Regions from separate parts of the Acidovorax sp. GW835-FHT14G06 genome, predicted to be linked through region 2. Evidence: predicted binding sites of a transcription regulator. Region 2 holds the regulator's gene; the other holds the start of a gene.
The links. Region 2 encodes LexA, which represses DNA repair genes until DNA is damaged. Its sites were predicted from a motif close to ACTGTATNNNNATACAGT; they were not measured.
Positions count from the first base shown of each region.

Region 1: a site for LexA is predicted at 1,394-1,411, ahead of imuA (translesion DNA synthesis-associated protein ImuA). Genes of this name have one in related genera too.

Region 1 covers NZ_JBXAGA010000001.1:85,931-89,336, reverse strand. The annotation lists gene AC1Q64_RS00385 (HD-GYP domain-containing protein) at 1-1,176, shown strand, start outside; gene imuA (translesion DNA synthesis-associated protein ImuA) at 1,442-2,332, shown strand; gene AC1Q64_RS00375 (DNA polymerase Y subunit UmuC family protein) at 2,295-3,406, shown strand, end outside.
Region 2 covers NZ_JBXAGA010000007.1:311,402-314,807, reverse strand. The annotation lists gene AC1Q64_RS14835 (D-2-hydroxyacid dehydrogenase family protein) at 1-155, opposite strand, end outside; gene lexA (transcriptional repressor LexA) at 1,222-1,896, opposite strand; gene AC1Q64_RS14825 (asparaginase) at 1,980-2,939, shown strand; gene AC1Q64_RS14820 (hypothetical protein) at 2,959-3,378, shown strand.

The DNA.
Region 1 (3,406 bases), on a different contig from region 2:
GTGGAGAAGGGGGCGCGCATCGACAGCCGCCTGTATGACCGCCTGGTACAGCACAAGCTGCGCGAACCCATTGACCGCCATCTGTCGATTGAAAACCCGGTGGACGTGCCGGCCCTGCTGGCTCTGGGCCAGGCGCTCATCGAGCAGGAAACCCTGCCCGCCATGCTGGCTGAGGCCCTGGGCTCAGGTGCCCGGTTGCTGGCGCCCTTGCGGTCCCTGCCGTTGCCTTCTGCCATGGCCTGCAAGCTCACCGTGATGCGTGACCAGCGGCCCACGCTGTTCCAGCACAGTCTGGTGATGACCACCGTGGCGGTATTTCTGGCGGTCAAAAGCGGGCTGAGCGAACGCGATTGCAGCACGGTGGCGGCAGCTGCGCTGCTGCATGACCTGGGGGTGCTGCACATGGACCCGGCCTGGGACGACCCGGACCACAAGGTGGTGGGGGTAGGGCGCAAGCACCTGGTGGCCCATCCCATCTCGGCCATGCTCATGATCCGCGACACGCAGGCCTATCCACGTGCTGCCGAAGTGGCCGTGCTGGAGCACCATGAGCGCATGGACGGCAGTGGCTACCCGCGCGCCTTGCTGGGGGCGGACATCACACCCATGGGCCGCATCCTGCTGCTGGCCGAAGTGGTGGCAGCGTTCTACGAAAAATACGACGACATGCCCGCACAGCGGCTGTCGCTGGTGCTGCGGCTCAACCACCGCAAGTTTCCTTCGGCACTGGTGGCGTTCATCCTGCCGCTGCTGCAGGAGGAAGTGGCCCGCGAATCAGCCCTGATGCCCCTGGGCAACGATGCACCGCGCCAGATCGAATTGCTGGCCGAAGCCTTTGCCTATTGGGACCAGCTCAAGGCGGCCTTGCCCCCAGACACGGCGGCCAAGTCTCCTGCAGGCAGCGCCTTTGCGTTTACCGATTCCCGCCTCCTAGCATTACAAAAAGCCTTGATAGAAGCGGGCTCACACCCCCGGCATCAGGGGGAGTTGCTGGCGCAATTGCAAGGGGATGCCATTGGCATGGCGGAGGTCGCTCTGGTGGGGCGCGAGGCCTTGTGGCAACTGCAAAGCATCCTGAACGCCAGCCACCGCCGCTGGCCCCAGCTCTCGGACCGTGCCACGCCTGCCGATGCGGCGGTGGCGGACTGGTGCGACTGGGCGATGCGCTCGCTCTAGGGATGCTCTGCACGATGATTCGTGCAGAGCATCCCTGGCCATATCGATCCTGCCGGTGCGCTGGTTGCCCCTTCGGTGGTTCCCCGCCGCTGGCGGTGCTTGCTGGCGCCCATCGGCGCTGCCCTGAACGCGTATGCCGTTTGCCAGCGCGCGCCTATCCCCTCAGACCGACCTCTTTGGTGAGGCTTCACCCGCAGGTTCCCCCATATGGCAAAATACTGGTTATATTTACAGTATTCGTGTTGACTGAACCTCTCCCACCACCATGCCTGCGCCACACCCCTCTTTGCGGGTTGCGTCCGATTTGCCGATTGCCGTACCTGGGGTGTGGCATGCCGACGCGCTGGGTACAAGCACGCAGCGCGTCCTGCCTACGGGCCATGCCGCGCTGGACGCCCAGCTGCCGGGTGGCGGCTGGCCCGTGGGGGCCCTGAGCGAAGTGCTTCAGCCTCTGGCGGGCTTGCACGAATGGCAACTGGTGCTGCCCGCACTGGTGCAGGCCACGGCCAGGCAGAGCGGGGCGGTGGTGCTGGTGGCGCCGCCGTGCGAGCCTTTTGGCCCGGCCCTGCAGTCGCAGGGGTTGCGGGCAGAGCGGGTGTGTGTGGTGCATGCCGACTCGCCCATGGTCGCCTTGTGGGCGGCCGAGCAGTCACTGCGCTGCCAAGGCGTGCTGGCCGTCATGGCCTGGCTGCCCCAGGCACAGCCTGCCTCCCTGCGGCGGTTGCAATGGGCGGCGGCCCAGCAGCAGCAATTGTTGTGGGTGTTTCGTCCGGTCGATGCCTCATGGCCCGCATCACAGGTGTCTCAGGCGTCGCCGGCCCAGTTGCGGCTGCAAGTGCAGGGGCTGGCCCTGCCAGGGGATGCCGCAGAAGCCCCTGGCATGCAGGTGCAGATCCTCAAACGCCGGGGGCCTCCGCTGGCGCAAGTGCTCCATCTCCCGGGCTGCCACCCTCAGCTGGCGCAGGTGCTGTTGGCACAGGCCGAGCGGCGCCGTGCGGCGCAGGAGGCGGCGAGTGCCCTGGTGGCGGGCCGCCAGGCTGTGGCTATGCGGGTGGCTGGGGGCTCCGGTGCCCTGCTGGCGCGCAATGCACCGGGGGGCAGACCAGAAGGGAGCAGGCATGCACTGGATCGCTCTGCCATTGCCCTGGTGCGATGAGGCCACCGCCTTGGCGGGTACAGACACCAATAGAAGTACCGAAGCGCTGAACTCCGCCGCAGGCTGGTGGGCTTTGTGCTTTACGCCGCGTGTGGCGCTGGCCGATGGCGAGGCGGTGTTGCTGGAAGTGTCCACCACCGAACGCCTGTGGGGCGGGCGCGAGGCGCTGCAGGCGCTGGTGCTGCAAGCCTGGGCCGATGCGTCCGTCTCATGCGAAGGGCATAGCGTTGTCCATCCAGCCGCCAGCAGCACTGAAAACCCTGTCCATTCCTGCGGATCGACCACGGCTTTGCTGTCCCACGCACCGACTGTGTGGGGCACAGGCCCCACCGCCCTGGTCGCCCAGGCCAGGCTGCGTATGGCGTTGGCCGGGCGTATCTGCCCGCCGCAGGACAGGGCAGAGAACCTGCCTTTGCACACGCTGACAGCACTGCGCCCCCATGTGGCCAGCCTGGAGCGCATGGGGTGCCGCACCTGGGGGGCGCTGCGGGCCTTGCCGCGCGCGGGCGTGGCGCGGCGCCTGGGGGCGGGTGTGCTGCGGGTGCTGGACCAGGCCTTGGGCGATGCCCCTGAAGCCCATGCCTGGCTGCAACTGCCCGAGCAGTTTGTGTTGACCACCGAGCTGCCCGCCTTGGCCGCGTCGGCCGACGCACTGCTGTGGAGCGCCAACCGCAGCCTCACGGCCCTGCAGGCCTGGCTGCAGGCGCGCCAGCAGGGCATACTGGCGCTGGAGCTGGCATGGCGCCACGACTTGCGGCGCATCGATGGCGTGGTGCTGCCCCCCACCCAGGCGCTGCAGGTGCGCACAGCCCAGGCCACCCACGACCTGGCGCACCTGCGGCGCTTGCTGGCCGAAAACCTGGCGCGCACCACGCTGGCCGCGCCGGTCAACCAGATCACGCTGCGACTGCTCGACGCGGCCCCGCTGCCGCACCGCAGTGCCAGCCTGCTGCCCCCGGGGGAGGTGGGGGGGCGCAGCTTTGCAAGCCATGGCAGCGCCGATCCGGCAGGTACCCCAGGCGAGGCTCTGCACCAACTGCTGGAGCGCCTGTCGGCCCGCCTGGGGGCCGACCA
Region 2 (3,406 bases):
AGCACAATGATGTCGGCGTCTTTGAGTCGCACCGAAAGCTGCCCCAGCCCTTTGACCGTGTTGGTGTACACCTTGGCGGTGTATGCGTCGAGCCGAGAGGCGCAATGCAGCTTGCGCACTGCATCCTGGTAATCGTCGAGGATCACAATATTCATGCCGACATTGTGCCTTGGCGAGCGCTGGGGAATGCCACAGGGGCCGTGCTGGGCATACCAAAGCCTGAGGTTTTTTGGTGACTGAGTGCTGCATGGGCCCCGTGGACGTACTTCTTGCACTGCGCGTGCACGGAAGTCCGGACTCAGAGAGTGCCATGCACCACGACTGCTGCAGCTCGGTGCTGATTTTTGGACCTGCCGGTGCCCCGGTGTTAGACGTTTGCGGATCGAGCACTGCCTGACAGTGCCGCAGTCTTGGTGCGCGGGGCGTAGAAGAGGGCTTGGCGCTCGTGCCGCCTGCTGCGCTCTGAGAATCAGGCCCGGAGCGCCTCGGATGCTGCCAGGCGGTCCAGCTCTGCGCACACATCGGCCATGCGGCCGGCAATTACCAAGCGGCAGGTGCCTGTGTCAGAGGCCCGGCGCAGCACCCTGGTGGATTGCGTTGGGCAGTTGTCTGCACCCACTGACGCCAAAAAGGCCTGTCGTTTGCTGCCGGCCATGTGTGTTGGCAGGAAGGAGCGGTGGGGGGCAGAGGGTCTGGTCGGGCTTTCCGGCGTTCGTACTGGAGGTTTGGCGGTAAAGGGCCAATTTCCGCGCAATGGACGTTGTGCCTGTGGCTCTGTGGAGTTGCTGGGAACCAGGGCTTGGGCTTCATCACTGCGGGAAGCCGATGCTGGGGAGTTGCCTGGCCTGGTACGTCTCATGCCGACTGGCTGTGCCAGCAGGTCCAGTCGGTCTTTGGGGGTACCGGCTGGGTTGGCAAGCAGCTTTTTAAGACTGCGAAGAGGGTTCTGCACAGCAGACAGGGTGAACAAAGCAATTCCCATGTGAAAACTCCGAAAGTCGGGGGTTGAACATAGGCAGGATTGCAAAGTGGTCGAACACCATCGCAGACAGACGCAGTGCGAGTTGATCCCTCGACAGTGCAGCCAGCTGCTCCGCCGATCTATCAAGCATTGCCTGAGAGGCCTTGGCATTCAACGGGACCTGCACCGCAGGGCTGGTGAATCGGTTGTACCCGTTCACCAAACGCCCGCCACCCACGGTGCGGCCCCAGGGGCACACGCTACATCAGCATGGTGTTGCGGATAAGTCCCACTGCCAGTCCTTCGATTTCGAAAGGCTCGCCGGGCTGCACCACGATCACGGGATAGTCGGGGTTCTCGGGCAGCAACTCGATGGCAGTAGCCGTGCGGCGAAGCCGCTTGACGGTGACGTCGTCACCCAGCCGGGCTACGATGATCTGGCCGTTGCGGGCTTCGCGGGTGGACTGAACGGCCAGCAAATCGCCATCCATGATGCCGGCGTCGCGCATGGACATGCCCCGCACCTTGAGCAAGTAGTCGGGCTTGTGTTGAAAGAGGCTGCTTTCCACGCTGTAGGTCTGGTCCACATGTTCCTGCGCGAGAATGGGCGACCCCGCAGCCACCCGACCTACCAGGGGCAAGACCAGCTGCGACAGACCCGGGATGGGCAGACTGAATTGGTTGCCACGGGCTGCGTTGATAGAGCGCACTGTGTCTCCGCGCAAGCGGATGCCGCGCGAGGTGCCGCTGACCAGCTCGATCACCCCTTTACGGGCCAGGGCCTGCAGGTGCTCTTCTGCCGCGTTGGCTGACTTGAAACCCAGCTCGGCCGCTATTTCTGCGCGGGTGGGAGGCGCGCCGGTGCGTGCGATGGCGGTCTGGATGAGATCCAGAATCTGCTGCTGGCGGGCGGTGAGTTTGGGGTTGTCGAGCATGGTGGTTTCCGGTGCAGGCGGTTACAGTGGCGAACAACTGTTTTTTAATCCAGTACCTGTATTTTTCATCAGTTTTTCGGAGTATGCAAGTGAGTGGGCAAAAAATTGTGGTTTTGGGCACCGGTGGCACGATCGCGGGCACCTCTGCACAGGCGGGGGACAACATCGGCTACACCGCGGCCCAGGTGGGGGTGGAGCAACTTCTGACGGCCGTGCCAGGCCTGCAGGCACTGGCAGGGGGCGCCTTGGCTGCTGAGCAGGTGGCGCAGATCGACAGCAAGGACATGGATTGCGAGGTGTGGCGCACGCTCGCTCTGCGGTGCGCGCACCATTTGAGCGACCCGGAGGTGAGAGGTGTGGTCATTACCCATGGCACAGACACCCTGGAAGAGACTGCGTGGTTTTTGCATGAGGTGCTGGATGCACGCAAACCCGTGGTGCTGACCTGCGCCATGCGGCCCGCCACAGCCCTGACACCCGATGGACCCCAGAACCTGCTGGACGCTGTGGCTACGGTGTTGGCACCGGGCGCAACGGGTGTGCTGGCCGCTGCTGCGGGTGAAGTGCATGGCGCCCGGCATGTGCAAAAAGTGCATCCCTATCGCGTCAATGCTTTCAGCTCGGGCGAGGCCGGTCCTTTGGGCTGGGTGGAAGAGGGCGTGGTCCGTTGGGCATTCAATAGCCCGGTAGCGCATGTCAATCATGCCGATAACGCTATCAATAATATAGTGAGCGCTGCTGCTTGGCCCTGGGTGGAAATCGTCATGAACCATGCAGGCGCGTCGGGCAGGGCGGTTGATGCTCTGGTGCGAGAGGGGGTGCAGGGCTTGGTGGTGGCGTGCACCGGCAATGGCACGATCCACCACGATCTGGAGGCTGCTCTGGTGCGAGCGCAGAAAGCCGGGGTGCGGGTGGTGCGCTCCACCCGCTGCGCCGAGGGACAGGTACTACCCAAGCCGGGTGATGCGCTGCCTGCCTCGCAAGGCCTGTCGCCAGTCAAGGCGCGGGTTGCACTGATGCTTGATTTGCTGCGGGCGGATTGATCGAAAAGGACTGCCAGCCGTGTTCGCAGCACTCAAGACACACGCCTGGGCTTATCCCGCGCTCGAAGTCGTCCACATCGTGGGCATTGCGCTGTTGCTGGGCAATCTGGTGTTGCTGGAGTTGCGGGTGTTTGGGCGCGGTGCGGCCTTGCCGGTGAAAGACCTCGCTCGGCTGAGTCTGACTCTGGCCGTGTGTGGCTTTGGATTGGCGGCAGCATCGGGTCTGTTGATGTTTGCCACCCAGCCATCGGAGTTGCTCAGCAACCGCGCCTTCACCTTGAAAATGCTGTTGTTAATGCTTGCGGGCTGTAATGCGGCGTGGTTCCATGCACGTGATTCCCTCACGCGCCTGGACGGGCTGGCCCGCCTTCAGATGCTGGCATCCACCATGGTGTGGCTGGCGGTGGTGGCTTGTGGCCGCTGGATTGCGTATCTTTGAGATCGCCCCCTTTTCATCAGGAGTCTGT